DNA from 3 places in the Paenibacillus sp. FSL W8-0186 genome. Region 2 is predicted to be linked to each of the others. Evidence: riboswitches for the same ligand, from Rfam matches in the RefSeq annotation. Region 2 holds a riboswitch; each other region holds the start of a gene.
What was found. A riboswitch is a leader RNA that binds a small molecule or an ion and turns the genes downstream of it on or off. The one in region 2 is predicted to bind cobalamin.
Positions count from the first base shown of each region.

Region 1: linked by a shared signal. The riboswitch ahead of metE (5-methyltetrahydropteroyltriglutamate--homocysteine S-methyltransferase) and the one ahead of MKX50_RS07310 (cobalamin-binding protein) in region 2 are both predicted to bind cobalamin.
Region 3: linked by a shared signal. The riboswitch ahead of MKX50_RS03460 (anaerobic ribonucleoside triphosphate reductase) and the one ahead of MKX50_RS07310 (cobalamin-binding protein) in region 2 are both predicted to bind cobalamin.

Region 1 is NZ_CP150207.1:2,557,653-2,567,949, reverse strand. It holds gene MKX50_RS11575 (response regulator) at 1-987, opposite strand, end outside; gene MKX50_RS11570 (ATP-binding protein) at 1,015-2,112, opposite strand; gene MKX50_RS11565 (response regulator transcription factor) at 2,102-2,797, opposite strand; gene MKX50_RS11560 (MgtC/SapB family protein) at 2,930-3,643, opposite strand; gene metE (5-methyltetrahydropteroyltriglutamate--homocysteine S-methyltransferase) at 3,784-6,090, opposite strand; cobalamin riboswitch at 6,222-6,419, opposite strand; gene MKX50_RS11550 (helix-turn-helix transcriptional regulator) at 6,516-6,875, opposite strand; gene MKX50_RS11545 (response regulator transcription factor) at 7,072-7,713, opposite strand; gene hrpB (ATP-dependent helicase HrpB) at 8,022-10,297, opposite strand, start outside.
Region 2 is NZ_CP150207.1:1,685,343-1,695,639, reverse strand. It holds gene MKX50_RS07315 (iron ABC transporter permease) at 1-537, opposite strand, end outside; gene MKX50_RS07310 (cobalamin-binding protein) at 534-1,547, opposite strand; cobalamin riboswitch at 1,747-2,006, opposite strand; gene MKX50_RS07305 (RNA methyltransferase) at 2,080-3,036, opposite strand; gene MKX50_RS07300 (MsnO8 family LLM class oxidoreductase) at 3,117-4,082, opposite strand; gene MKX50_RS07295 (histidine phosphatase family protein) at 4,177-4,812, opposite strand; gene cbiB (adenosylcobinamide-phosphate synthase CbiB) at 4,867-5,829, opposite strand; gene MKX50_RS07285 (adenosylcobinamide amidohydrolase) at 5,826-6,767, opposite strand; gene cobD (threonine-phosphate decarboxylase CobD) at 6,764-7,879, opposite strand; gene MKX50_RS07275 (lipoate--protein ligase) at 8,121-9,125, shown strand; gene MKX50_RS07270 (DMT family transporter) at 9,147-10,145, shown strand; gene MKX50_RS07265 (Cof-type HAD-IIB family hydrolase) at 10,199-10,297, shown strand, end outside.
Region 3 is NZ_CP150207.1:823,573-833,869, forward strand. It holds gene MKX50_RS03450 (ribonucleoside-diphosphate reductase subunit alpha) at 424-2,757, opposite strand; gene nrdG (anaerobic ribonucleoside-triphosphate reductase activating protein) at 3,011-3,529, opposite strand; gene MKX50_RS03460 (anaerobic ribonucleoside triphosphate reductase) at 3,526-5,502, opposite strand; cobalamin riboswitch at 5,693-5,929, opposite strand; gene MKX50_RS03465 (MurR/RpiR family transcriptional regulator) at 6,069-6,899, opposite strand; gene MKX50_RS03470 (cell division protein FtsQ) at 7,109-7,981, shown strand; gene MKX50_RS03475 (energy-coupling factor transporter ATPase) at 8,001-9,914, shown strand; gene MKX50_RS03480 (energy-coupling factor transporter transmembrane component T) at 9,898-10,297, shown strand, end outside.

The DNA.
Region 1 (10,297 bases), 870 kb from region 2:
GGCAAAATAAGCTTCTTCCTCTAGAGCATGCTGCCTGCAAATAGCGCTATAGCTGTTGATTGCTTGATCAAGAAGCCCCGCGCGCTCATACAGAGCAGCGACTGCATATGAGGCCTCAAGCCAAAGCTCCTTAAGCCGCTGGCGCTCGCTCTCCGCCCACCAGTAATCATGTTCCTGCAAATAATGTCCTGTGTACTGCCTTATAGCTTCAGAGCATCGATCTACACGTTCCAAGGTTGGGGGATAGAGCGATGCAAGCTGTGACTCCCACTGTTCCACATCAAGAACGACATTTTGAATTTTCAGAATGTAGCCTTCCGTTGCGTTGGCAATTTGAAATCGTTCCCCGAACGGCTCCAGTGTTTTACGAATATGATAAACCGCTGTGTATAGCTGGGAGTATACTTTATCCATCTCGTATTCGGGCCAGAGTAAATCGATCAAGGCCGACTTTCGAACCAGCTGCCCTCGATGCTGAAGCAGGTACAGAAAAAGCTCCTGCGCCTTGGAGGTTCGCCACTGCATGATGGAAAATTGCCCAGGGGAGGTCTCAATCGTAACCTGCCTCAGTACATTGAGCCGAATATGCTCTTCCTTCCGCGGCACCTCCTGCTGTTTGGAGACCAGAACCCTCCGCGACTTGACGCGTTCCATCGTGATGGCTAATCGTTCGGCAATAATAGGTTTGACAATATAATCCAAGGCATTCAGCTCGAATGCTTTTACCGCATGTTCGTTATAAGCCGTCACGAATACGATATGCATGTCCGGCTTCTTCTCTAAAATTTGCTCCGCCAGCTCGATTCCGTTAATTTCAGGCAGGCTGATGTCGAGGAAAATAACGTCTACATCCTGCTGCAATATTTGCTCTTTGCCCTCGAATGGATTGGTGTATTTCCCTAGAATCACTACTTCATCAAGCTTCATCAGCTGACGCTCCAAATAATCCAAGGCCAGCCTTTCATCATCTACCAAGATTACCCTCATCGTAATTATGCTCCTTCAACAACATTGCTAAGGCTTCGATTTCCTTGATAACTTGACGGTAAATGCGGTCCGGTCTTCGTCGCTGTCCGCAAAGATTTCACCTTGATGAAGATCGACGATATGCTTCGCAATTGCCAGACCAATGCCGGAGCCTCCTGTATTCGTGGCGCGCGATTTCTCGACCCGGTAGAACCGGTCGAACAAATGGGGTAGATCCGATTCCGGAATCGGCTCGCCGTAGTTGATTACCTCGGTTATGACCTGATCTCCTTCCACGCGGCCGCGAATATCGATATATTTTCCTTCGCTGCCATAACGGATAGCATTGACGATCAAATTCTCGTATACTCTGCGCAGCTTGTCCCCATCAGCAATGACATAGAGCTGCTGCTCTGCGAAACAGAGCCGGCACTCCATATCGCTCTCCTGCAGCTGCCAGCCGAAGTGCGCCGTAATTTGATGAAGCATTTCAACCAGATTGATCCGGCTTTTGTATAACTTCATTTCTTTGTTCTGCAGCCTTGTAAACTCAAATAAATCCTGAAGCAGCTGCTTAAGGCGAAGAGATTCTTCATAGGCCATGCCGACGTAATAGCGAAGCTCCACCTCGTCCTTGTACCGGTCCTGTTCTATCAATCCCAAATATCCGGTAATTGACGTCAGCGGCGTGCGCAGATCATGGGAAACGTTCGTAATGAGCTCATTTTTCGTTTGCTCCGCCCGCCTCTCCTCCTCCATAGAGGTGCGCAGGCGATCGACCATGCGGTTGATGTCCGTCGCCAGCTGGCCCAATTTCCCAACGTTCTCAATTGGAATTTTGTGCGTGGTTCCCTCCTCGATCCGGTGCACCTCTTCGATCAGAAGCGCCAAATACTTCTCCTCATGACGGCGAATGCTGCGCCGGTAGAAATAGAGTGCAAACAGCAGGAGGATGGGGACGCCCGTAATGTAGTAGGCATCAGGATATCCGATATTCCGGTTCACCCAGCTAAGCACATAACCGATAGTCACCCACGGGAATAAGGCGTAGAACAGCTTCGCTACCAATACCAAAATAAGCAGGGCAACAATGGAAGTGACTACAGTCCATAACAGCCACGTTAGAAATCTGAGGCTAGCTTTCAATTTTGTAGCCAACCCCCCAAACGGTGCGAATCAGCTTTTCGCCGTCCATTTCTTTCTCCAGCTTATCCCTCAGCCGGCTGATATGAACGGTTACCGAGTTGTTGCTCTCAAAGTACTTGTCTTTCCAAATCAGCTCGAATATCTCCTCCGAGCCGAACACCCGGCCGGGGTGACTAGCCAGCAGAAACAGGATATTGAATTCAATTGGCGTCAGCTTGACTGCCCGGCCATCGACCGTCGCCGTATGCGTCTCTTTGTCGATTTGCAGGGACCCCAGATTGATGATATGATCCTGCGAAGGCTGCGTAGGCTGCATGCTGTAAGAGGAGCGGCGCAGCAGCGATTTGACCCGCGCAATCAGCTCTAGGGGATTGAACGGCTTCACCATATAATCGTCAGCCCCGGTCATAAGGCCTGTTATTTTGTCCATATCCCCGTCCTTGGCGCTGAGCATCAATATCGGCGTGGTTCGCGTCTCCCTGATTTTCATGCACACGGTAATTCCGTCCATGCCCGGCATCATAATATCCAGGATAACCAGATCTATGGGATCACGCTCCACAATGTCAAGAGCATCCAGTCCATTGTCGGCCTTAAATACGGAATAGCCTTCATTCAGCAAATATATCTCGATCAGCTTTGCAATCTTCTCATCATCGTCTACGATTAAAATTTGTTTGCTCATCCAATAATCCATCCTTTGGTGATTGTTCGAATAAACCAAGTTAGTTCTATCATACCATGACCGAACCGCCTAATTATGAATAACTTTCTGATTATCTTACAAACGGGCGGATCCATTGGAAAGTTACAAGCACTACAAATTTTCCACTTCAACACTGATGACATGATCGATTTGGCGCACAAAATGGTATATTTCCGTCGTGTATTCCCGCTCCGAGGCCGAGATGACCATATCAATACGCTGACGGCCCTCCTCCAAATCTTTAATTTTTAAACGGCGTATGCGATGACGGTTCCATTTCGCTGCTGATCCCTTCTCTTCCTTCCGTTCAATGATCCGGATCAGATCCGTAACGTTGCCTCGATCCTCCATCACGATTTTGACGGAGACATCGCGTTGATTCAGTTTATAGGGTCCAAGCCATTTGATCATATAAGGAATGAAATTCACCGCCAAAATGAGCAGGACAACCGCCAGCGCTGCTTCAAGATAAAATCCGGCGCCAATTGCGATCCCGATGCCCGACGCCGCCCATATCATCGCTGCCGACGTAAGTCCGGAAATGCCTTCATTGCTTCTCCGCAGAATAACCCCGGCGCCGAGAAAACCAATACCGCTGACAATTTGCGCTGCCAGGCGCATCGGGTCCATATTCGGATGATCCGGTCCGGCGAATTTGTGAAACGATTGTATAGAGACGATGGTCACCAGACAGCTCGCGATACAAATGACCATGCTCGTCTTAATGCCCAGCGGCTTCTGCTTCAACTGGCGGTCAATGCCGATAAACAAACCGAACAGAAGCGCGATAAACAGCTTCATAATAATTTCCCATTCCAATAACATTCGTAATCTCCTCCTGCGTATAGAGAGAGTATAAGTGTAACTGCTATGTTTAGGCCATCAAAAAGACTGCCCCTTAGGTTACTTTTATAACCTATTCAGGGCAGTCTTATGATTTACCTTATTACATAAAAGTCAGCGGATTACTTTGTGCCGACCAGCGATTCCTTGGCGCGGTATTGATTAGCGGCCAGCACCATATTCTTCAATGATTTCACGGTCTCATCCACTCCCCGCGTCTTCAGGCCACAGTCCGGGTTGATCCAGAACAATTCGGGATCCAGTACCTGCAGCGCGCGGTCGATCATGGAGGTCATCTCCTCAACCGACGGAACTCGCGGACTGTGAATGTCATATACGCCTAAACCGATGCCGAGATCGTACGTATGCTCTTCGAAGCTATGAACGAGCTCGCCATGGCTGCGCGAGGTTTCAATAGAGATGACATCCGCATCCAGTGCACGAATGGAATCGATAATGTCGTGGAATTCGCAATAGCACATATGGGTATGAATTTGGGTCGTATCGCGCACAGTCGACGTCGTGACGCGGAACGCCTTGACGGACCAGTCCAGATACCCCGCCCAGTCTTCGCGTTTCAACGGCAGCCCTTCACGCAGCGCAGGCTCGTCGACCTGGATCATCTCGATGCCTGCTCGTTCCAGCGCCTCTACCTCTTTACGCAACGCCAGCGCGATTTGATAAGCGACCTGCTCACGCGATAAATCACTGCGCACGAAGGACCAGTTCAGAATCGTAATCGGCCCGGTCAGCATTCCCTTGACCGGCTTGTTCGTCAGGGATTGCGCGTATTCCGTCTCCTTCACGGTCATCGGCTGGTCGAAATCAACATCCCCGTAGATGACCGGCGGCTTCACGCAGCGAGTCCCGTAGGATTGAACCCAGCCGCCCTTCGTAAAGGCGAATCCCGGCAGCTTCTCGCCGAAGAATTCTACCATATCCGTACGTTCGAATTCGCCATGTACGAGCACATCGATGCCAATTTCCTCCTGGAGGGAAATCCACTGTTGAATATGCTCCTTAATAAAGGAATCGTATTGCTCCTGGCTCCATTCCCCTTTGCGCCATTTCTGACGGGCGGAGCGAACCTCTGCCGTCTGCGGAAAGCTGCCGATGGTCGTCGTCGGAAGCAGCGGCAAATGCCATTTCTCTTTCTGTTTTTTGCGGCGAATGGCGAACGCGCTTCCCCTCGAGGCCGGTTCAGAGGCGATTTTCTCTACCGCGGCCGCTACGTTTGCCCGGTTGCGGGCTGGATCCTTGGCCAGATTATCGAGAGCGATGCGATTGCTTTCGAATAACCCCTTCACACTATCAATACCTGTACTCACCGCAGCGCTCAATGCGGCGACTTCATCCAGCTTCTCTTCGGCAAAGGACAAAGCGTCGCGAAGCACTCGCACCAGCGTCTGCTCCTGCTTAGCCGACACGGGCACATGCAGGAGGCTGCAGGACGGCTGCACGATAATCTCGGAATCCGCAGCCACTTCCAGGATTTCAAGTAACAGCTGCTTCTGGCGGTACAAGTCCGTGCGCCAAATATTGCGTCCATCGACCATGCCCGCTCCAAGCGTCTTGCCTGCCGGGAATCCATATTTACGCAGCGCAGCCAGGTTGCCGTCCAGCCCGTGTATGAAGTCAAGTCCGATACCGGCAACAGGCAAAGACACGACCTCCTCATAACGGTCCACCGCTTCGAAATACGTTTGCAGCAGAATGGAAACTTCCGGAGCCTCACGCTGAATTGTTTCGTAAATGGCTCTTGCCCGCGTTATATCCTCGGCCGACACAGAGGTCACCAAAGACGGCTCGTCTAATTGAACCCAGGCTACACCTTCTGCGGCGAGCTCTTGAAGCACTTGAACGTATAGCGGCAGCAGCTGCTCGACCCAATGGTCCCACTCCGTCGCTTCGTTAAACCCTTTCGATAGCTTGAGGAAGGAGTACAGCCCGATCAGCACAGGTCTTCCATCGATCCCCAGTTTTTCCTTGGCTTCGCGGTAAGCAACCAGCGGACGGTTTACCGTTAGCTGCGGTTTTCTGCCGCCTAGCTCTGGAACAATATAATGATAGTTCGTGTTGAACCATTTCGTCATTTCACTGGCCGGCGCTTCTTTATTTCCCCGGGCGATGGCATAATACGTGTCCAGAGATACCTCGCCGCCGCTATAGGAGAACCGCTCCGGGACAAGGCCGAACATAGCGGCCATATCGAGGACATGATCGTAATACGTAAAATCGCCTACAGGGATGATCTCGATCCCCTGATCCCGCTGCTTCCGTAAATTATGAAGCCGTATTTCCGTTAATTGCCCGTGCAGCTGCTGCTCGTCCAGTTTGCCAGCCCAATAGGCTTCAATCGCTTTTTTCCATTCCCGTTGTCCGCCGATTCTCGGATAACCTAAATTTCCGCTTTTTACCGTATAACTCATTCACAATTCCTCCCCAGTGTATATTCTTCCAATAACAAAAAGGTCCCCTATAGCTGGAACGGCTAAAGAGGACCCTCGTCATACTGCGCGATGGCTCAAATCTTTAACACCTCCCTATCTCCCGTAGGTACAGCAGTGCTGACAGAACAGGCAGGTCTCCTGGCTTCAGAATCATAACTGGACAGCTGCCTTCCCAATGACGGATCATCAGTGGCACCCATGCTTCCAGCTCCTCTGTTACAGTGGCGGGACCGCGCCGGCATTGCACCGGACTTCCCTTTTAAGCTTCAATCGACGGCGATTGAAGCACCTGTTCCCACAATATTCGGTTATGAATATAAAATTTATGTTACTTCATGTTGTCAAATAATACAATACAAATCGGATTAGTCCTAGAATAAACATGCAATATTTATGCACAAAACTCAATAATTATCGGCAACAGCCTTGTTCAGCATACCGATGCAGCGGTCTAAATCGACCTTAACCTGCTTTTTGTACAGCTCGGCCTTCTCAAGTCCGTCATCGGTAAAATGATAGAGTACGATTTCTTGGAAATCCACGCTGGGATCATTCCCTTTCAGATGCTTCGTGCGATACAGTACCCCTTCCTGCACGAGCTCATGAAGGGCCCGGTATATTTCGCTCTGCGGAGGAACATAGCCAAACGGCTTAAACTCTTCCTTCAACTCTTCAAGCATCTGGTAACCGTAGCCCCTTCGCTGCTCTACCATCGAAATCAGATAGAGCTTGATATATGCCCGCTGTGCAATCATAAAGGCCATCGTTCCACCTCCTGCTCTTTCTTCAAAGTATAGAACAGCTGTGAATTTTTCACAATAGCCGTCTAACCTGCTCTTTTATTACGATAGATTAGCTGCTAAGTGCGTAGAAAGAAGCAGGATTGGCAAACAGGAGCAAAATAGCTTTTTGGGGTTTCTATTGTGAATTTTTCATATGATGAAATTTGATAAGTTGGAGCTAACTTTCGATCCAACCTTGCTCCAAAGCATATCTCGTCAATTGCACGCGATTTTCCAAATGCAGCTTTTGCAAAATGTTTTTCAAGTGGTTTTTGACCGTCTGATCGGATATTTGCAGTTCCTTGGCGATTTCCCGGTTGGTCAGCCCTTTGGCGACCCAGTCCAAAATCTCGCGTTCCCGGCTCGTAAGCGGGTGATCGGCGCTGTTATTTTTCTTGGACAGCGGAAATTCCTGAAGAATCCGGAAAGCCAGCTCACTGGACAGCGGGGCTTCGTCACTGGCGACCGCCCGCAAATATTGCAGCCAGGTGCCCGGCTCCAGGTTCTTCAGCAAATAGCCCTGCGCTCCCTGCTTCAGCGCTTCAAACAGATGAGCTGCATCGTCGGAGACGGTGATCAGCACAATTTTAACGTAAGGATATTTCAGCTTAATTTCCCTCGTTGTTTCCAAACCGTCTTTGCCTGGCATATGGATATCCATCAATATAAGATCGGGCATCCACAGCTCTGTCTGCAGCAGGGCTTCGTCTCCATTGTCGGCATACCCGATAATTTCAAAGCTGTCATCGTCCGACAATATTTCACCGATGGCCTCGCGGGCATGGGGATGATCGTCAACGACTAACACTCTTACCTTCATGGCCTTGTCTCCTTCATAATCATGTTAGTTGTGCTTGCTTCAAGCTGGTGGCGTACTCCACCGAATATACGCCATAGGTCTAAGCCTGGCAAGCTTTGCGGCAATGCAAATACCAGGGATCCTCATTCCATGCCGAACAGGTCCGAGCCGAGGAAGTCTTGGAAATGAGACAAATTCTGCACATACCATAAACAAACAGGACGCAAAAATGCAAGGTACAAAAATAGAGCCCGAGAGCATCCGCTTCGTCTTGCGGATGGCTGCCCATGGCTCCAAGCTTCCAGTTATATATTCCGTAAATAAATGGTTCATTTCGGGCGCACTCGATTCGTCGCCGTGGCCTGAAGCGGGTCATCCGGCCAATAATGCTTCGGGTAGCGGCCCTTCAAATCCTTCTTCACCTCGAAATAAGCGTAGTCCCAAAAACTCCGCAAATCGGCCGTAACCTGCACAGGACGCCTGGCTGGTGACAGCAGGTGCATGATGACCGGGACCTTTCCATAGCCGATGCGAGGCGTGTCCATCATGCCGAATAGCTCCTGCAGACGGACTGCGGCATATGGCTCTCCTTGATCATAATGGATCTGAACTCGGGAGCCGCTGGGTACTGTCAAATGCGTAGGCGCCTGTGCATTCAATTCCTGCTTCAGCTCCCACCCCAGCTCATTATCAAAAATCGCCGCCAGGGACAGGGACTGCAAGTCCGATCGTTTGCGAAATTGGACGATGTAAGGCGCGAGCCATACTCCCGCAGATTCCGCCAAAGCTTCGTCAGAGAAATCCGGCCAGCGCTCGCTCAGCTTGCGGAGAAATCCGATTCGGGCCTGCAGCTGCCGAGCCTTGTCGTTCCAAGGCAGAATCTCCACGCCAAGCGTTGATACGGCATGCAGCAGCGCCTTCGTAAAATCCTCGGCTACAGGCTGAACCGGCTGTTCCCGAAGCACAATCGCCCCTAGCGTCTCCCGCAGACGAACGCGGACGGTCCCTGCTTCCTCATCCCATTCCGCCTGTCTCTCTTCCTGGATATGCTCACCGTAATACTGCTTCAAATCATCCCGTTCCAGGGGAGCAGCCAATAAAATCCGCCCCTCTGTCCCTTCATCGTCAACTTCTGCAATAGCTAGATAGGGAGATTCTCCAAGATGCTGCTTCCTGGCGAAAACAGCGCCGCGGCCGCTGCGCAGCAAATATCTGCCATCAACTCTGCGTTTGGCGATCCGGTCTGGATATGCAAACGACACCAGCAGGCCGCAAGCCTCAAACCATTGCTCTTCTCCCGCTTGCGCTAATTCCTTGATCCCAAGCCTCCGCTCATATTGGACGCTAACGGCTGCCACTCGCTGAAGATCGCGTTCGTCCGCCTGAAGCAACGGGACTCCCGTGCTCCGGGACAATCTTTCCTTCCCCATCAGCAGAGCCAGCCGGCTGCGGATATCGTTGTCTTCACCCGCACCAGCCGCTCCTCTGAACAAATCGCGCTCCTCCAGAAGCGCGGCCAGACGGCAGGCCGGCCGGCCCAGTCCCAAATCCGCCGCCTTCAGCAGCATATGGGCCAGACGCGGATGCAGCCCAAGCTCGGCCATCCTGCGCCCATGCCCGGTAATGCGCTCTTCGCCGTCAAGCGCTCCGAGCTGCTGCAGCAGCCGCACGGCCTGCCGGTAAGGCGCCGCAGGCGGCGGATCAAGCCAGGCGAGCTCTTCCGGCGAGCCCGCCCCCCAGGCCGCCAGCTCCAGGGCGAGCGGCGTGAGATCCGCCTCCAGCATCTCCGGCGCCGTACGCTCGGGCAGCAGCCGATCCTCCGCTTCGCTCCAGAGGCGGTAACACACGCCGGGCGCCGTACGCCCGGCCCGCCCCCGCCGCTGGTCAGCGGAGTCCCGGGCTGCCCGCACGGTGACCAGCCGGCTCATGCCGGTGCGCGGGGAGAACAGCGCCGTACGCCGCAAGCCGCTGTCTATGACCACCGTCACGCCCTCGATCGTCAGGCTTGACTCCGCGATCGACGTGGCAAGCACCACCTTGCGCTTGCCTGGCGGCGCTGCCGCTATCGCCCGCTGCTGCTGCTCCGCAGGCAGCGCGCCGTATAGCGGCGCCAAGAGCACATCGCCTGGCACGTCAGGTGCCAGCGACCGCTCCACCCGGCGAATTTCCCGTGCGCCGGGCAAAAACACCAGCAAGCTCCCGTCGTGCTGCTCAAGCGCGCTGCGTACCGCTCGCGCCACTGCCTGCTCCAAAGGAGCTTGGCCTAATGGCCCTGCCGCGTACCTGGTCTCCACCGGGTACGTCCGCCCCTGGCTGCGGATGACGGACGCGCCGCCTAACAGCTCGGACAACGGCCCCGGATTTAGCGTTGCCGACATAATCAAGAGCCGCAAATCGTCCCGAAGCAGCTCGCGGCTCTGCAGCGCTAAGGCGAGACCGATGTCGCCATGCAAATTCCGCTCGTGGAACTCATCAAAAATAATCAGCCCGACCCCCATCAAGGCCGGGTCATGCTGCAGCATCCGCGTCAGAATGCCTTCCGTTACAACCGTAATCCTTGTCCGGCCCGATGTTTTGCTGTCAGTTCTCGTGCGGTAGCCGACCG
Region 2 (10,297 bases):
CGTCAAAAAAGAAACGATCGCACCGAGAAAAGACTGCATGACCACGCCCGACAAAATAAGGCTTTCGATCGGAATTTTCCCGTTTTCCCTGGCCAGCCACATGACAACAAGCAGTGTGCTTGCCCCTGTTATAAACGCGATAACCGGAAGCGTAAACACGCCGATTAAGGAGAACTGCCAACCAAAGAAAATCAGCGTAGCCGCACCGACCGCCGCGCCCGAGGAAACGCCTAAGGTAAACGGGTCTGCCAGCGGATTGCGCAGCACGCCCTGAAATGCGGCCCCCGCCACCGCCAAAGAAGCGCCGACCAGCATGCCGAGCAGTACGCGCGGCAGCCGTACCTGCATAACGATCTGCTCTGCCGAGACGTCCCAGTCCGGCGTAATCATACTGCCGATCCATGGCAGGCGGTGAAGCAAAATGCCGAGAATCTGGCCGGTCGGCAGAAAAACGGAACCAACGCCGATGCAGACCAGCAGCGTAACAGCCAGAAGTGCCAAACCCGCCGTTCCGTATCCCGCCAATTTATTCATCATTGCTGGATCAATTCCGGATAAATGGCCCGTGCCATTTCAATCAATCCCTGGGTCACGCGCGGTCCAGGACGGCTGAGCAGGTTATCATCCAGGCCGATGACACGGTCTTCTTTTACGGCCGTAATTTGATCCCAGCCACCACGTGCTTTAATCATATCTCCAATCGTCTTGTTGTTCTCGTCGACGACATTTTTGGCAAACAGAATAGCGTCCGGGTTGGCCTTAATGATGTTCTCTTCATTGATTTCGTTCCAGCCTTCCAGATCGGAAGCTACGTTCTCTCCCCCGGCCAGCGTAATCAACTCGTCCATAAACACGCCTTTCCCAACGGTCCAGCCAGGCGAAAACTCGATGTAGACTTTCTTTTTCTGATCCGGAGTCAAGGACTTAACGGCATCCAAGACCATATCGCGTTCTTTCTCCATTTGGGCGACAACTTCCTCGGCTTCTTTTTGCCGGTCGGTAATTTCCCCTACGGCTCTAATATTCGCCAGCGTTTCGTCCAGATTGGTCGGATTCGATTGATAAACCTTGATTCCGAGATCGGTAAGGCTTTTTACGGCAGCCGGATCGATCAGATTGCCGGCCAGTACCAGTTCAGGCTTGGCAGCGATGACCGCCTCAACGTTGACCTGGAACCCGCCCATACGCGGCTTGTCCTTCACCGCTTCGGGATAATCGTCGACATCGGATACACCTACGATTTGCTCATCCAGCCCAAGCGCGAATAATCCTTCCGTCTCCGATGGAGCCAGCGAAACGATTCTTTGCGGCGCGGCTTCGAAAGTGAATTCCGCGCCAGTAACATCCTTCACAGTCAACGGATAGACTGTGCGCTGCGCATCAGACGCAGAATCCCCCTGCTCCCCCTGTCCGGTTTGAGTGTTCTGTTCCTGCTGAGCTGGAGCATTTCCTGTGTTCGTGCCTGCCGCATCCTTGCCGCAGCCAGCCATCACGACGAGCATGATCGCTAAAAGCCAAATGCCCCAGAACTTTCTAAATTTGTTCATGAAATCTCTCTCTCCTTACAAGGCGTATAATTTGTACATGAAAAGCCCGTTCTCAATGGAAATACAGCAAAAAGACAGGAAAAAACCCCATCCGTTCAGGATCGGGCTACGTCTACAAGCAAGTCCATGTACGGTACAAGCCACCCAGCTTGTCCGCAGCATAACTCTTTTAGCAGAACGTATCCTTTCCTCGAAGGACCGTCTCTTGATTCCCATAGGCAGGTCTCCTGACTCCAGGTTGCCGATTCGGCTCGCCTTCCCATCTTCGCATGTCCCTTTCCTGCAAGTACCTTCAAAGTAAGGCAGAGTGCGGGTTTAACGAATGACAGTGGCATACAATGAGCTTCATCCCTGTTTACAGTGGCGGGACCGTGCCGGAATTGCACCGGCTTCCCTATTAACCCGTGGCGGAAGCTTGCGGACAAGCGCCGCCTTGGGACCTACGGTTTTTCCATTTGGCAATAGGCATTCATACATCTTCGTCTGTATTGGATTATAGGGGAAAACCGCACAGATGACAATCATTCATCCCTTACCGATTAGCTCCGCAAACCCAAATATGTCTGACAAAAGAACTTTTGCTGACCGTTCCGTAATCGTGAATTCGAAAACCGGCGTCAACTATCTCCTTCTCCAGCTGCTCCGTGGAAACGATGACAGTCCTCTGGCTAAACCGTCTTATGCTGCGCAGCATTTCGCCGCGCTCCACGGGTGACAGCACGGAGCATAAATTGTACGGCATGTCCACGATAGCCGCATCATATAGCTCGCCTATTTCATTCAGATCGCCCAGGCTGACCCGATCATCGCCGTATCCGAAATGGCACAAATTGATTCTCGCTCCCCGGACTGCCAACGGGTTAATATCCCGGCCTACGATATCGATCCCCATTGATAACGCCTCGATCAGCACATTCCCCATTCCGCAGCAAGGGTCGATGGCCTTGACGGCGTACGGCTCGGGCACCGCGATGTTCACCAAAGCCCTGGCGACAGCCGTGCTCAGTCCTGTGGAATAATTGCGCGGTTTGCTTTTATGGCGCAGCCAAACGGACTCTGCCGCATGGCATATTCCAAGCAGCCAGTTCCCGTCAATGAGCATTAGGCCGAACGTCACCTCGGGAGTGCGCATATCCGCTTTACCTCGAATACGACTGCCGATCTGCCGCTCGAGCTCGCGCTGCTCCTCATAGCTAAATGCAAGCATGCCGCCCCGCTTTATGCATACGACTTTAAAAGTTGCACCCTGAAGATCAAGCTCAGCCGCTTGCAAAGTCACGCTGCCCGGATCGCCGCCAGTTAGCAGGATATCTATCCGGTATGAAATAAATGGACTGCGGCTCGGATCCATCCGTTTGTCCGTTGCGATGTACCCTTCCGTATTCGGCGAATGTCCAAATAAAGCCGTAAGCTCCATTTCGCATAGCCGCCGCTCATTCTCATGGCAGGCGTAAGTGTAAATGTAACCGCAGCTGTTTTCTTTATACATATAAATCTCGCTCCTAACCTTGAACTCACCTCTGCACGTCTGCACGGGATCAAGTTTCCTTTACAGCGATATACGGGTCATTATTCCGCACCGTCAAACACCGCCAACCCCCGTAGTGCCTCGGCCAGCAGTCTGTAGCATTCCAGCCTTGCCGCATAGTCAGGAATAGGGCAAACGATCAGAAATTCTTCATTGGCGTATTCGAGCTGCATATCTTTAAGCTGCTTATGCACGCTATGCGGCGTACCGCTTATGCTTCGGAACGAACCCCGCCCCGTTTGTCTCGCCGTCTCAGCGAGCACCTGGACCCAATGGGCAGCTTCACTCTCCGTCCCTGCGCAAATTACGCTAACGGCCAGCAGCGTCTTTGGCGCACTTTGCAGCGCAGAGGGCGTAAAATCCGCCCGATAGGCAGCCAGTATGTCTACGCCGTCACGCTCGCTCATAAACTGCCCAAAAACATAACCCGTTCCAAATTTGGCCGCGTATTCCGCGCTTTTCTTGTTCGTTCCGAGCATCCAGACCGCTGGTCCGATTTGCGGCTGGGGCCGTGCGGTTACGGCATGCCCCTCATACTCGTAAACGTCCTGGAGCAGCTCCAGCAATGAAGCAATCGTCTTCGGCAGCTCAGCAACCCGTGCTAAAAAATTGCCGCTAAGAGCCATGACAGTGTGGGCTTCTCCGCCCGGAGCACGTCCCAGTCCCAAATCTATCCTGCCCGGATATAATGCAGCCAGCAGCCGGAACCACTCCGCTACTTTCAGCGGGCTGTAGTGGGGCAGCAGAACGGCCCCCGAACCGAGGCGAATCCGTTCTGTCTTTGCTCCGACATGGGCCAGCAGCACCTCTGGCGAAGTACAGGCCAGCCCGGGCATATCGTGATGCTCAGCCGTCCAATACCGGGTGTAGCCCCATTTTTCGGCATGCTGCGCCAAAGACACAGCTTGTCTTAACGCCTCTTCATCCGAATTCCCGGGCAACCGGGGAACCAGATCTAGCACACTAACCGCCAGTTGCACGGATGTTCCCGTTCTTGTTTCTGGCATGCCCATCACTTCCTTTGTCGGTATTGATGCATAATAATGAGCTTTGATTTATTTTCTCCAGCACAAGACCTCGCCTTGTGCTGTTGGGGCGTGATTAATCATAATACTCCTGAGCCGCTAAGCCGCCTGCAGCTCTTTCTCCGATTCCAAGCCGAAGTACGCCTCCAGCTTCGACAGCCGTATCCCAAAATCCCGTTCCAGGACGCTGCAATGAGGCTGCGAGCGAGACGACGCCCCCATGAGTGACAGCAAGAATCCGCTGCTCCATATTATGATCTGGGCATGGGTTACGTTGCGCCAGGTTGACCCACTCCTCATAGATACTTCTTACCCGCCGGTGAAAATGGTCCCACGTTTCCCCGCCGGGTGGATTTACCGATACCGGATCATCAATCCAGGCGCGATAAACCAGGTTATCCTTGAGCATTTCATACGTCTGCCCTTCCCATTGCCCAAAGTTCATCTCCCGCAGACGCGAGTCGTATACAGCCTTCCCGGCAAGATCTGGCCTGACTCTCTCCAGGGTCTGGCGGCAGCGCAGCAGATCGCTGCAATATACCGAAGAGAAAGAAACGCCCTCAAGCTCCTTCTCCAGACCCTCCAGTCCAGACGCTTCATCATCCAATAGAGCAACATTCGAATGCCCCTGATAGCGCCGCTCCCTATTCCAGCTAGTACGGCCATGGCGGACCAGCCAGAGCTCAGCTGCGTAACTCCTTTGCTTCTTCAATCATCCCGCCTCCCAGTAACATCCCAGTAACAGCCTTTACCTATTGATCGGGAACTAAAATCCGCCCGTTAACGCCAGCCCCGCTACTGTTCCCAGCAGCACGAACATATCTGAAACTGCAAACAGCATTCGGCCCGTTTTTGGAATGTCCTCCGCCTCCAGCTCACGGGTCTTGTCCCCCATATACGCGCGAAAAGACACCACGCCATGATAGGAATTCTCCCCGCCCAGGCGAACGCCAAGCGCTCCGGCGACGGCTGATTCGGGGTACCCGCTGTTCGGGCTTGGATGAGAGGAAGCATCGCGCCGCACGATGGCTGCAGCCCCTTTGGCATTGAAGCGCAGCAGCCAGGCAGCGGCAATTAACAACAGGGCCGTAAGGCGCGCGGGAATATAATTCGCGATATCGTCAAGCCGGGCCGACGCCCAGCCGAGATCGATGTATTTCTCATTTTTGTAGCCGACCATCGAATCGAGGGTGTTGACGGCGCGGTAAGCCATCGCCAGCGGAGCCCCGCCCAGCAGCGCGAAGAAGAGCGGCGAGACGACAGCGTCGACGATATTCTCGGCGACCGTCTCCACCGCGCCGCGCGCCACTTCCGGCTCCGGGAGAAGTGCGGTGTCGCGCCCGACGATCATGCCGAGTGCGCGCCGCGCTGCCGGCATATCTCCGCGGCGCAAATGGCCGCACACCTCCATGCCGGCAGCCTGCAGCCCCTTGGCCGCGATGGTCGTGGCAATCAGCGCGGCTTCCGCCAGCGTGGCGAGCCACGGGCTGACCTGGGCCAGCAAGCGCAGCACGGCCCAGGTCAGGGCAAAGCTGCCGCCCGCAACAAGCAGCGGCAGCAGCAGCCCCGCGGCCCGGTAGGCGTGGGGCTGCACCAGGCGGCGAATGGCCGCCTCGATCGCGGCGATCGCCTTCCCCATCCCGACGACGGGATGGGGAAGCCAGCGCGGATCGCCAAGCAGCCGGTCAAGCGCATACGCGACCGGCAGCACCCACCACGCGGCCGTCACTTCGGCCCTCCGGCCGCAGCCAAAGATTCGCGAACCGCGTCGTACACCAGGCGGCCAATCGTGCCGCCCAGATCGGTCGCGGTTCCCGCGTAGGCGTGCAGCAGCGGCCATTCGGCCCGCTGGCTGACGCCCAGCATGACCGCGTCCGTCGTCGTGCCGGTTGCGGTCAGGCCGTTCTCGGCGTCGCGCACGCCGAGATCACTCAGCGCGGCCGCCTTGGCCTCCGTCGCCGTGATGACGGCGTTCACCATGGCCGCGGGGGTCATTCTGCCGTCGACGACGAGCATAATGTTGATCGTCCCCGGCGTCCACGAAGCGGGGAACGTCGCCCGCGGCACGCCAGCCCGGGCCGCGTTGGACACGCCCGCCGTCGCGCAGCACAGCACGCCGAAGTCGGCGCCCTGCTCCTCGGCGACCGCCGCATGCTTCAGCTGCACTGCCGTAAGCAGCCCGGCCGTTCCCTGCTCGGGATATCCCCATTCGCCTAGCAAATTCCGGATATCCCGCACCGGGTCTTCACAGTGATAGAACCGATCCACGTATATATTCACATAGCGCTGGAGCAAATGCATTCCGCCGCCGTATACCGCGCTGCCCAAGCTGTCCATTGGCTCTGGCGCTTCCAGCAAAATATGCCGCTCCTTCCGATACAGCTTCAGTCCCGGCCATATTTTCGAGTGGTAGACCGTTTGGTCAACTTGATCCGCTTCGCCCATTTGGCGGGTTTCATTCACTTCGGCGGGTTTCGCCTGACCGGCTAAGCCAGTACGATTAGCTTTATTCATTTCAATGGTCTCGCTAACTTCAACGGCCTCATAAATCCCATCGGCCTCACTAGCCTTACTAGCCTTACTAGCCTTACTAGCCTTGCCAGTGTCTCTGGCTCCGCCAGCCTTCACCGCTTGTTCCGCCTGCACATGCAAAAAAGGGGTTGTCATCCCTCTCCTCCTCCTATCACTTGCTCCATCTCCCGGATCAGCACAGCATTGGCCGCCCGATCCTTCACGGCGACGCGGATATGGCAGGCGTCAAGCCCCGGATACATCGCGCAGCTTCGCACGAGTACGCCGCGCTGGCCTAGCGCCTCCTGCATCGCTTCAGCCGTCCACGGCCCCGGAAGCCCTAGTAGTAAATAGTTGGCTTCTCCCGGCGTCACCTCACAGCCTAAGCGCTCAAGCTCACCACTAAGATGCTTTCGCTCCGCTGCAATCGCATGGATCGTCGCCGTTTCATATTCCTCTCCAGCCTGAAGGCTGATCTCTCCTGCCCGCAGCGCTAAAATATTAACACTCCACGTCACCTGCTTGCCTCTCATCGCCGCGGCCATATGCGGGTGGGCGATGCCGTAGCCGAGCCGCAGCCCCGGAATCGCATAGAACTTCGTCATCGACCGAACGATGATGATGTGCGGATACCGTTCCAGCTCAGGGAGCAGCGACTGGCGCCGCTCTGGAGGTATGAAGTCGATGAACGCCTCATCCAGCACGATGTAGGTCTCATGCCGTTCACCCGCCTCGGCAAACTGCCGTAATTGCTCCACATCATATTGCACCCCGTTCGGGTTGTTCGGCTGGCCGAGGAACACGAGGTCGCTGGCCGCGATCAGTTTCACGATTTGCCCGGGCTCGGCGCGATAGGCCCGCTCTGCGGTGCCGTAAACTGCCTGTACCTCCGCCCCGAACTGCCGGGACAGCGTTTCGTATTCCGAGAAGCAGGGCTGTACGACGCCGACTTTGCCTGGCGCCAGCGCCAATAAGATAAGAGCCATGATTTCCGCCGCGCCGTTGCCTACGCAAACGGCCTCCTGCCGAACCCCGTGGCGTTCAGCCAATAAGGCGAGCAGCGCCCGATGGCCCGGATCGGGGTACCGAATAATTTCAGGCAGCGCGGCCTGCAGCGCCTCCAGCATGCCCGGCGGCGGCCCGAGCGGGTTAATATTTGCGCTAAAGTCGGTGAATTGCTCCGGCTCAAAGCCGTATCGCAGTGCTGCCGACTCTACATCTCCTCCATGTCCGTACACTTCCAGCATATTGCCATTCCTCTTTTCCACAAAACCGTTTATGTATTTATGCATTTCTTTCGTCTTCACTGCTTCTCGCCCCAAGTTCGATGCCCTCATTATGAGGCGAATTCCTGTGCGCCGTCAATGACGACACCCCTTGCCACGGAATAAATGGAAAATGCCCGCACCCGCTTTTTCCCTTTGGTTTCAGCCTGAATTGGTTTACAATGTACGTTAGGATAATTCTAATTTGCAGGTTACAAATATAGATTTGGATGGAGGAAGAGTCATGCTGTTTATTGACAACCAGGGAATCACAGACGCCTCGGTCAATCTGGCCATCGAGGAGTACGCGCTGAAGCATCTTCCGCTCGAAGATGACAGTTATTTGCTGTTCTACATTAATGCGCCGTCGATTATCATCGGCAAGCATCAGAATACGATCGAGGAGATCAACCTCGATTACGTCAAAGAGAATAATATCCAGGTCGTTCGCCGTTTGTCCGGCGGCGGTGCGGTGTACCACGATCTGGGCAATTTGAATTTCAGCTTCATTACGAAAGATGACGGACAATCCTTCCACAACTTCCGCAAATTTACCCAGCCCGTCGTTGAAGCGCTGCAATCTCTCGGCGTTAATGCAGAGATGACGGGGCGCAATGATCTGCAGGTCGGCGAGCAAAAAATTTCCGGCAACGCCCAATTCTCCACCCGCGGCCGCATGTTCAGCCACGGCACGCTGATGTTCAACCTGAATCTGAGCGATGTCGCTGCTTCACTGCATGCAAACCCGGAGAAATTCAAATCCAAGAGCACCAAATCCGTGCGCAGCCGGGTAGCGAACATCATTGACTTCTTGGAGCAAAAAATGACGATCGAGGAATTCCGCGCCGAGCTGTTGCGGCATATTTTTGGCATGGATGCGGACAAGGTGCCGCAATATCGCCTGACCGAGGACGATTGGAGCAAGATTCACGAAATTTCCAAGGAACGTTATAAAAATTGGGATTGGAATTTCGGCTTATCTCCGGAGTCCAATGTGAAGCATTCCAAAAAATTCCCCATCGGCATCATCGATCTGCGCATGGACATTAAAGACGGACATATTCAGGAGATTAAAATTTACGGCGATTTCTTCGGGGTAGGCGATGTCGCTGATATCGAGGACAAGCTGCGCGGTGTGCGCCATGAGGAAGAAGCTGTTCGCCAGGCGCTCGCGGGCATCGACATTAAGCACTATTTTGGCAACCTCGAATTTGATGATTTCGTCGGCCTGGTCTTTCTGAAAGAGTAGCCGATCGTGATAAAAATAAACATGCCGCGTTCCCGCATCGCCGACTTGAGCCTGCTCTTCGTCGCCTTGATGTGGGGCTGCACTTTTCTGATCGTGCAAAATGCGGTGCAGGCACTCCCGCCGCTCGCCTTCAATGCGATTCGGTTCATCGGAGCCTCCCTGCTGCTGGCGATCATTACGACGCTGTTCTACCGGAACGACTGGCGCCGGTTCAATATGCGCTTGCTGGGCCATGGCGTGCTGCTGGGATTGTTTTTATGCGCGGGCTACGGTTTTCAGACGGTCGGTCTGCTCTATACGACAACCTCGAATGCCGGGTTCATTACCGGCTTGTCGGTGGTGCTTGTACCGTTCCTGTCGGTAGTTCTTTTTCGGCACAAACTGTCCGTGTTCACCTGGATTAGCGCCATACTGGCTGCCGCCGGACTGTACCTGCTAACGTTCACGAACGGCAGCTTCTCACTGAATCGCGGAGACGTCCTGATTCTGTTCTGCGCCTTTGCCTTTGCGCTGCATATCGGCTTTACCGGGCTCTATGCCCCGCGTTATCCGGCGCTGCCGCTGGCAACGGTCCAGCTTGGCGTGACCGGGCTGTTCAGTCTGGCCGCTTCCCTCATGACCGAGCATGTCGGAACATTAGCGCAAACGACGGAACTGCTGCTGCGGCCTGAAGTACTGCTGGCGCTGCTTGTTTCTATCGGCCCGACCAGCGCCTTTGCCTTTTGGATTCAGACTGTCTGTCAAAATTACACGAGCCCGGTGCGGGTTGCTGTTATTTTCGCGATGGAACCGGTATTTGCAGCGATTACGGGCGTGCTGTTCGCCGGCGAACAGCTTGGCTGGTCTGCCCTTCTGGGCTGCGGCTTTATTTTTACCGGAATGATCCTGGCCGAATTAAAAGCAGGGCACAGCCCGAATCAGGGGAGCAAAAGCGCCTGCATTGCGAAGTCTGAGGACAATAAGGAGGGCGGCAAGAAGGAGAGCATCCCTTCCCCGTTGCCTACCAAGAGTGCTACTTAGCGTTTGTTGCTATTATAGCTTCAATCATGACTAGAAGAGGAGATATCCAGACGATGTATAAGCTTATTGCAATTGATATTGATGATACTTTAATTAACGATGACAAAGAGGTCACCCCAGCCACGCAAAGAGCATTGGAAGAAGCGATTGCC
Region 3 (10,297 bases), 860 kb from region 2:
TTCATCGTAGCATTCCCCACATGCCTTGCACCAACCCAAGCGAATCCCCGCAGGGGACAGCGCCCCTCAGCACGCAGCCCCACAATGAACCGCCCAAAGCAGCAATCCGCTCCAATGCAGGAGCGCTACCGTAGAGCGGGCCCGTTAGGGCGGCAAGCGGACCAGTTGCACGAACTACCTCGGGTGCGCTCGACAGCGGCAGTCCCCCGCAGCGTGTTTCCAGGCAGCACGGGTGCGCCTAAAGTAAGACGTACCCGGGGAAAAGCGTTCCACCCACCAGCCCATAGCGCATTCCCGAAGGGAACAGCGAGCAGGAGCGCCTCTACAACTCCAACGTTACTCCCTTTTGCGGGAGTCCCGAGGGCAGCAGGCCCTGGGGGCCCTCCCTTACGACAAGGGAGGGTTTGGGTGGGATGGGATCAATTAACTGGCGCAGCTCTCACACTCTTCAATCGTCAGCGCGCGGCTGCGAACATAGTAAGTCGATTTCAGGCCGGCCTTCCAGGCATGCAGATGCAGATCCAGGAACTCCGTCGCCTTGATGTCCGGGCGCACGTACAGGTTGAAGCTTTGCGCTTGGTCGACGTGACGCTGGCGTGCTCCGGCCATATCGATCGACCAGTGCTGGTCAATCAGGAAAGCCGTTTTGTAGTACCAGATCGTCTTCTCGGACAGATCCGGCGCCGGGTTGGCGATTTTGTACGTCGTCTTCTCCTCGTAGGAGAGCAGTTCGTACAGCGGATCGATGCTCGCAGTAGAACCAGCGATGATCGAAGTTGAGCCGTTCGGCGCAATTGCGAACATCCAGGCGTTGCGCACGCCGTTCTGGCTGACTTCCTCCGCCAGCTCGCGCCATTGCTCGGTTGTTACGAACTTGCCTTCACGAGTGCCGTCGGTGTAATTCCGGTACGTGAAGTAGTTGCCGTTCTCCCAATCGGAGCCGGCGAACTTCGGATAGCGGCCTTTCTCTTTAGCTAGCTCCATACTGGATTTGACCAGCAGATAGTTGATTTTTTCGTAGAGATCGTCGTTATATTTAACGGCTTCCTCGGATTCCCAGCGGATGCCTTCCAGAGCAAGCAAATGATGCAGCCCGAAGGTGCCCAGCCCGATCGCCCGGTATTGGCTGTTCGTGTATTGAGCTTGCAGTACCTCAATGTTGTTGATGTCGATGACGTTATCGAGCATCCGCGTCTGAATCGGAACGAGCCGATCTAATACGCCAGCCGGTACAGCGCGGGCAAGGTGGATCGAGTTCAGGTTGCAGACGACGAAATCGCCAGGGATTTTGGAAACGACGATACGGGTTTGTCCGTCCTTCGTTACCAGCTCCTCTTGTTCTACAACGGTTGGCGACTGGTTCTGCATGATTTCCGTGCACAGGTTAGAAGAGTAGATCATGCCGTGCGCCCGGTTCGGGTTGGCGCGGTTGACGGTGTCTCTATAGAACATGTACGGGGTGCCCGTCTCCAGCTGCGATTTCATGATCCGTTTCATAATATCGATCGCTGGCATCGTAATTCTCGACAGTGTCGGATGATTGACCGCTTCCCCGTATTTCTCACGGAACTCGCCGCTGCCGACCTCTTTGTCGTAGAAATCCTCCAGGCCTAGCGGACGGCCGTTCTCGTCTTTCCAGCCCATCGTTTTCTTCACTTCGTGCGGGCAGAACAGGTTCCATTCGCCGCGAGCCTCGACGGCTTCCATGAAAAGGTCAGGGAGGCAGACGCCGTGGAACACGTCATGCGCGCGCATCCGCTCATCGCCGTTATTCAGCTTCAGGTCAAGGAAAGCAAGGATATCCTTGTGGAACACGTCCAGGTATACCGCGATGGCTCCTTTGCGTGTGCCGAGCTGGTCGACGCTGACGGCGGTGTTGTTCAGCTGGCGAATCCACGGGATTACGCCGGAGCTGGTGTTCTTGTGGCCGCGAATGTCCGAGCCACGGGCGCGAACCTTGCCGAGATAGACGCCGATGCCGCCGCCCATTTTGCTGAGGCGGGCCACGTCCGTATTAGAATCGAAAATGCCTTCCAGCGAGTCGTCCACCGTATCGATGAAGCAGCTGGACAGCTGTCCGGCGACTTTTTTACCGGCATTGGACATCGTCGGCGTAGCGGCGGTCATATAGATGTTGCTCATCGCCCAGTAAGCTTCTTTTACATAGTCCAGACGCTTGTCCGCTGGCTCTTGGTGCATCAGGTACATCGCGATGACCATGTAGCGTTCCTGAGGCAGTTCCATCGTGCGTCCGTCAAAATCCGTCGCCAGGTAGCGCTCAGCGAGCGTCAGCAGGCCGATATAATCGAACAGCAGGTCGCGGGTCGGGTCGATCAGCTCGCCCAGCTCATCGATTTGCTCTTTCGTATAGCAATCGAGCAATTCTTGGCGGTAGATGCCCGCTTTGACCAGCTCGGTAATGAGATGGTAGAACGAACCGTAGGGCTCTTCCGGATACGCTTTGTAACGGCGGTTGACCGCTGCTTTTTTGTATAAGGTTGTGAGCAGGGCGCGGGCTGCGGCAAACTTCCAGTCCGGCTCGTCCTTGGTAACGAGCTCTAGGGCGGACATCGTAAAGGCGCTGCTGATTTCCTCGCCGGTAACGACGTCATGTCTCAGCTTAGCGGTAACGCCACGCAGCAGGCGCTCCTTGCTCAGTGTATGTAATCCCTCCAGAATACGGTCGGCGTAAATGCCGAGACGGTCATTGTCGAACGCAAGCTGGCGGTTGTTGGGTTTCGTTACGAGTGAAGGCATATGAAAATTCCTCGCTTTCTTGAAATGGGTTATTCTATCTTCCAATTCATTGTCGAATCTTGGATGCTCAAATCTTTAATTCTTAAATTGCAAGTATTCGTCAAAAAAAGAGGCGCTGCATATGCGGTCTCCAAAGATCTGCAGCTATACTCATGCGATCCCTAGAAGAGCTTTGAACAACCACATTATGACTTGGCGCCGGTGACGTCAATAAAGTGAACACAAATCATAATTATACTAGAAAGGCAGTCAGCTAGAAAGAGAAAGTTGGACGCCATTCGACAATGCCGCGCTGGGACAGGCTTGCCGGAATGTCAATCAGCCTCTGATTGGAGCTGCCGCGATAGAGCAGGGAGGGGTCCCGCAGCTCATCAACGTAGCGTCCGTCTACTAACACTTGGCAGCGGCTTAGAAGTCCGTATTCCGGGGACTTTGCGTCTCTGGTTAATTCCTCAAATGTATAACCGCTGTAAATCCAGGCGGATATAGCGCCTGCCGCCTCGCGCAGACGATCGAGAAATGCGCTGACCTCAGCTGCCGAGAAAAAAGGGTCTCCGCCAAGAATCGACACTCCGCTAAGCAGCGGGTTGCCGGCGATGTCCCGAATGATTTCCTGTTCCCGTTCGGGAGTAAACGGTTCGCCGTAAAGGAAATTCCAGGTGGCCGGACTGAAGCAGCCTTTGCAATAATGGCGACAGCCGCTTATAAAGAGCGCTGCCCGCAGTCCTTCGCCTTCATTAATAGATTCCGGGTAATAGCCGCAAATATTCATGTCGAATGCTTGAGGCGATCACGAACCTCGGCCTGTTTGGCAGCGTTGAAGCGGGTCTGGAAATCCCCGGTTAAATATCCGGTTACGCGGCGCAGCCGGCGGATATGGACGTCCTGCTCGCTAGCGTTGCAGGATGGGCAGGATGCGCCAATGATTCCTTCGTAGCCGCAGCCCGAGCAGCGGTCGATCGGATGGTTGATGCTGAAATAGCTCACCTGCTGCGACAGCGCGTACTGAATGATGCGCAGGAATGCAGCCGGATTGCTGCGGGCGCTGCCGTTCAGCTCAATGTAGGAGATGGCTCCCGCATTGCACAGTCCGTGGAACGGTGCTTCCAGCTCGATTTTTTTAGCTGCGCTAATGTTGTAGTATACCGGTATGTGAAAAGAGTTCGTATAATACTCCCGGTCAACGACGCCAGGAATTTCCCCGTAGTCAGCCCGGTCCCGCTTGGTGAATTTCCCCGACAGCCCTTCCGCCGGAGTGGCGAACAGGGTAATGTTCAGGTTGTGTCTTTCGCTCTGACGGTCGCAATAATCGCGCATGAAGGCGATCAAATTATAGGCCTTCTTATATACATCGGCATCTTCGCCGTGATGTTTACCATACATGGCTTTCATGCATTCTGCGAGCCCGATGAAGCCGATCGACAGGCTGCCGTGCTTGAGCAGCTCTCCCACCGTATCCTCGGGGTTCAGTTGCTCGCCGCCCTCCCAGACACCTTCGCGCATCATGAAGTCGGAAGCCTTGGCTTTCTGGGACGATTGAATCCGGAAGCGGTGCAGCAGTCCGTCCAGCGCGATATCCATATAATGCTCCAGTTCCCGGTAGAAGCCTTGTTCATCTGCGGTCTGCCGCAGTCCTAACGCTATGCCGTGCTCCAGGCCCAGCTTGACCAGGTTCAGGGTGTTGAAGGACAAGTTTCCTTTGCCGGAAAGGTGGTTGCGGCCGAAGCGGTCGCTCAGCACCCGCGTGCGGCAGCCCATCGTGGCAAATTCGGTATCCGGGTTCGCCGGATCGTAATACATCAGATTGAGCGGGGCGTCCAGGTTGGCGAAATTCGGATACAGCCGTTTGGCCGAGCATTCCGCTGCTTTCAGGAACAGTTCGTAATTGGGTTCGCCCGGCTGCTGGTTCACGCCCTGCTTGCATTTAAAAATCTGAATCGGGAAAATCGGTGTCTCGCCGCTGCCAAGTCCGCGCATCGTTGCGGCCAGCAGTGAACTGATTACGAGCTGCCCTTCTATCGACGTGCATGTGCCGTAGTTGATGCTCGTAAAAGGAATTTGTCCGCCCGCCCGGCTCGACATCGTATTGAGATTGTGGATGAGGCTCTCGGCGGCCTGCAGCGTTTCGCTTTCGGTCTCTTTAACCGCATATTTGAAGGCCCTTGGATACTGCGCCTGCAGATCAGAGCGAGCCATGGTGATCAAACCGTAATCCGCTGCGCTGTCTCCTTCTTCAAAGTAGTCCAATCCTTTGCGGAAATATTTGACGAAGGATTTGGTTACATAAGGCGCCAGGTCGTGGTCCAGCTTATTGGCGGATACACCGCCGTATTGCGCATTTTGCTGGGACTGAAAAATGATCGCCACAAGCGCCATCGCCGTCATGATCGAATTCGGCGGCCTTACGCTGCCGTTGCCGGTGTTGAACCCTTCGCGCAGCAGCTTGTCGAACGGAATGAAGATGCAGTTCGTCGTTCCGATCGCGTATTGATCCAAATCGTGCACATAGACGATATTGTCCTGAATGGCCTGAACGAGCGGCTTTGGCATGACAAAATGGTTCGCATACCATTTCGCGTACTCGCTGCCGAATTTGCTCATTTTGCCAGAGAAGCTTTCGCCGTTCAAGTTGGCGTTCTCCCGCAGCACCTCAAGATTGCTGCTTGCAACGATCTCTTCTCCTAATGTAATCACTTCATCCAGCATGTCTTGGCGGCTTGTATAAACCGGGTTCATCATCGCCATAACAAAGTTCCCCTCCCGAAAAACTACGCATTACAACCATATAAAAAGGCATTTCCGATCATACAAGGTTGGAAATGCCCGAATGCGCGTTTGAAGAAATGCCTGGATCATCCTATGAAATGCAGGATGAATGCGTATGTAAGCTGCAAGCGGACACCTACCTGTTCCTCGCAGGTTCATCTGGTATTTGGTGTCAAATACAGAAACGGGCAGGTCTCCTGGCTTCCGGACTTCTTCACTGACGCCTTCCCGCAGATGGTTAATATCTGCAGTGGCATTCTGTCAGTGAAGCGCTGCAAGGAGCCTTGGCAAGCTCTTGCATGCACCCGGTCACAGTGGCGGGACCGCAGCGGAATTGCACCGCACTTCCCTTTTAAGCCCCAGCCGAGAAATAGGGGGCTGGATCACCCGATTCCACTATATTTGGTTGTCTGCAACTTACATTACCCCAATATGTAGTGTTTGTAAACAGTCATCTTCACTAGCTGAAGGATGAAAAATCATGAAAAAACAGGTGAAAGCAACCCTGATGCGGCGAGTGGGAGATGCAGAAAAATTGTGAACATTTATCGCGGCAGTTCATGATCGTATTTTTTGCGCAGCTGGTTCAACTGCTCTAATTTGCGCAGATGCTGCTCCTGGTTTCTCATCCCGGCGGCAACGATCAGGTTCTCTACCAGGAAGGTCGGGGCGATCATCGAATGGAATTCCCAAATCTCGCCCCGGCTGGCATACAGGGTCATGTCGCATTGGCCCGAGAAGTCGGAGACAAGGCGATCGGTAATGAGTATCGTGCGGTAGCCGCATTGCTTGGCATGATCTGTGATCACCTTGGCTTCCGGCAGCAGACGGACGAAGCCGAAGAGAACAACGACGTCTTCGCCTGTTATATGAAGCAGATCCTCGAACAGCTCGCTGCCTCCGCGATCAAGGCGATGGATGGACAGGCCGAAGCGGCTGAGGCGGTAATGCATCAGCTGGGCGAGGCCGGACGAGGGACCCGGAGCGTACAAATATACTCTGCGCGCCGTGACAAGCGCATCCACAGCGGCGTCAAATGCTTCCTGTGAATAATGCTGCAGCGTGCTCTCCAGATGTTCGATGCTGGAGGCAAGAAATTGTCCGGGAAAGGATGCCGCGTTGGCTCTATCCATGATGTTCTTCATCTTGGCGGCAGGGGTAACCTCCAGATGCTCGCGAAGCTGGTTTTTGAAATCTTTGATATTTTTAAATCCGACAGAACGCCAAAACCTCGATACGGAGGCGATGCTGAGTCCCAAGTTGTCCGCGATTTCCTGTTCGGTCAGAAAGAGGACAGTTTGCATATTCTTCTGGATATAGTCGGCAATTTTATATTGACCCGGGGATAAGGTTTCTAAATTCCAGTCCAAGTTCATGAGGTTGGCCTCTCTTCCTTCGAATGAATTGATAGCTTTAGATTAACATATCTGCAGGGGGGCGGTAATGAGAATCTAGCCTGAAATGATATATTTTTTACATTAAATAAAGTGATGAAATAATTTTTACATATGATTTACAAGATATAGAAGCAGCTTTAATAAATCCCTCCTATAGTGGAGCTATCTGAAACCAGGAGGGGAAGTAAGTGGCTCAATTAAGGCAAAGGTATGTATTAACCCAGTCCCAGAAAATGATGGTATTCATTCTATCCATGTCGCTGTACGGTCTATCGAATATGATCACCGAGCTGATTCCGTCGGTTCGGCTGGGACCGATCGAACTGTCCGTCGAGTATTTCGCTTTTATTCCGCTGACGCTGTGCATTTTGTTCCATCCGTTCTACGCAGCCGTCGGGGCAGCACTGGGCGAAGTCATCTTCGGGGAGATTATGCTGGGGCAATTCGGCGGGCTTGGCGAGCTGGAGAAGTTCATCGGCTTCTCCCTGGCGATGTTCATCGCCGGGACGCTGGTGAACGATCCGCAGAACCGCAGGCAGGTTGGCGTCGCAGCAATGATGGGAGTCATCATCCACCAATTTATTAGCTGCGCGGTCGATATCGGCAAGGTATGGATCGGTGTGGAGGAGTTCGAGGCGGTGCCGGGCTTGGCGGAGAGCGTGGTAGTTGTTGAGGGAGTGGCTTTTTTGAACGATGTGCTGTTCTCAGGAATTCTGTTTGCGCTGCTGCCGACACTGTATCTTGTGCCGCGCTTGTATGGGAAAATCGAACCGCTCCTTGGCATGAAGCCTAGAAATAATAAGATGAAATATTCATTCGCTGAAATTATGGCTCCCAGATTGATCGTTGTATCCGTAATACTGGCTGTTCTGGCGGCTGCTGCGGAGTTCCTGGCGGAATCGGATATGGCACTCGTTGAATGGGATGCCGACTTCCTGGAGAGCATTGGCGGCTGGTTCATCTGGGTCAGCATCGGCGCTGCCGCCGCGGTGGCATGCCTTACGATCTGGCTGCTGGTTCGCAGAGGAAAACGTTCGGGTACGGCAGGCACCGGGATCTAATCAGAGTGGAGGTTGAAGCATGTATCAAGACAGGACTCTATTGCGGGAGGCGGAGAGAGCGGAGCCCGATTGGATCGTATCGATCGACAACGTGACTTTTACATACCCGGGCGCGGAGGCTCCGGTGCTAAACGGAGTGTCCTTGCAGATTAAGCGCGGTGATTTCGTCGCCGTTATCGGTGGAAATGGGAGCGGGAAATCAACGCTGTGCAAAACACTGAATGGACTAATACCCCACTATTATGTCGGGGATTTCGAGGGGAGCGTCCGTGTGAACGGGCTGCAGACGCTGGAGCATGATGTTGCCCGTTTGTCGCGCCATGTCGGTTACGTCTACCAAGACTTCGAGAATCAGCTTATCCGTCCGACCGTGCTGGACGACGCCAGCTTTGCTCCGCTGAATTACGGGTTCGAGGATTACCTGGAACGCGGGCTGCGGGCATTGCGCTTGGTGGATCTGACGGTAGACCCGAAGGAATTCATCTGGCAGCTTAGCGGGGGGCAGAAGCATCAGCTGGCGCTTGCCGGGGCAATCTCGCTGGATCCGGATATCCTGATTATTGATGAGCCCGTCGCCCAGCTTGATCCTTGCCATGCCAGGGAGATCTATGATTTGCTGAGCCGTCTGAATGAGCAGCATGGCAAGACGATTATCGTTATCGAGCATCATACGGAGTTTATTGCGGAATATTGCAGGCAGGTCGTGCTGATGGATCAAGGCCGGGCCGTATGGTCGAAGCCGGTAGAGGAGGCGCTTCTAGAGCTGGAGCAGCTGCGGTCCAGCCACATTTATCCGCCTCAGGTCACCCAGGCCGCCGCCCAGATCGCTAAAACCCGAGAACGGGATTCTGCCGGGATAGATGGTAGTTGGCCTAACCTTGGCCAGTTCGGCCTTGGCTTGCCGCATCTCGCACCGTATCCGATTACACTTGACGAGGCGGCGGCTTACTTTCAGCGACAGCAGCAGCTGGAGCTGCAGGGGGAATGCGGCGAACTGGTCGGGATCCCTGTTGAAGGTACTGATGCTGGTGTTACTGAAGTTAATACTGAAGCTAACACTGGCGTTAATATGGGCGTTAACACGGACGCAGACCCAATCATTGAAGCCAAGCATGTCCGCTTCTCCTACCGGACGGTGAGCCGGGAGCGTAAGAATGTGCTTCGGGATGTCAGTGTAACGTTCAGAACAGGGGATCTGGTGGCCCTCGTTGGCAACAATGGGGCAGGGAAATCCTCCTTCATGCGGCTGATCACCGGGGTAACGAAGCCTGAAAGCGGCCGGATCGTTGTCAAAGGAATGGATACGGCTGCAACGACGCCCGAGCAGCTCGCCAATACAGTGACCTACATTTATCAAAATCCGGAGGAGATGTTCATTGAGGATTCGATCCGCAAGGATGTGGAGTTCTTTCTTAAGGCTCGCCGGGTGGAGGGATATAAGGAGAAGGTAGACGCCATACTCGAGAGCTTCGGACTGACCGAGCTGCAGCACCGGGACGGCCGGCTGCTCAGCGGCGGTCAGCAGCGGCGCGCTTCGCTGGCGATCGGAGTCGCGATGAATCCGTCCGTGATTCTGCTCGACGAGCCGACCGCGAACCTGGATATCGCGACCCGCAAAGACATCACACGCCTGCTGCTGCAGTTGAATCGTCATGTGGAGACCGTCATTGTGGCAACTCATGATATGCAGCTGGTAGCGGAATGGGCCAACCGGATTATCGTGATGCATCAGGGCGATATTATCCGGGACGGAACACGGGAATCGGTGTTCGGCGATGCCCATTTGCTGGAGCAGGCTGGCCTTCGGGCGCCGCAGATTTTAGAGCTTAGCCGCAGGCTGGGGATGGCGCCGCTCAGCTATACGGTGGACGAATTCACGCAGCGCTGGAACGAATCGAGAAAGGGGGCGGCGAGGCATGGAGTATGTTCGTAAGCTAATGGACCGCGTATCGGTGGAAGGGGTCAAAATCGAGCTGCTCAACACGGCCTATGGCAACGGCAATACGTTTTTGGCCAGACTGGATCCACGGACGCTGTTCCTCTGGTATTTGTATTTCGGCATCGCTCCCTGGTTCATTCATAACGAGGTGCTGCTGCTCGGCATGTTCCTGCTCCTGGCCGTTACGACGATGATATCACGGGTGAGTCCGCTCATTATAGTCATCCTTTGTCTCGGCTTACTGAGCCAGGCGGGGTATCTGTTCATTGTATCCTGGCTGTTCGGCGGGGGTGGGGAGACGATTCTGCCCCTGCTGAAACTGACGATGAAGCTATCGGTCATTTCGATGGCCAGCATTACCGTATTTTGCTCCATGG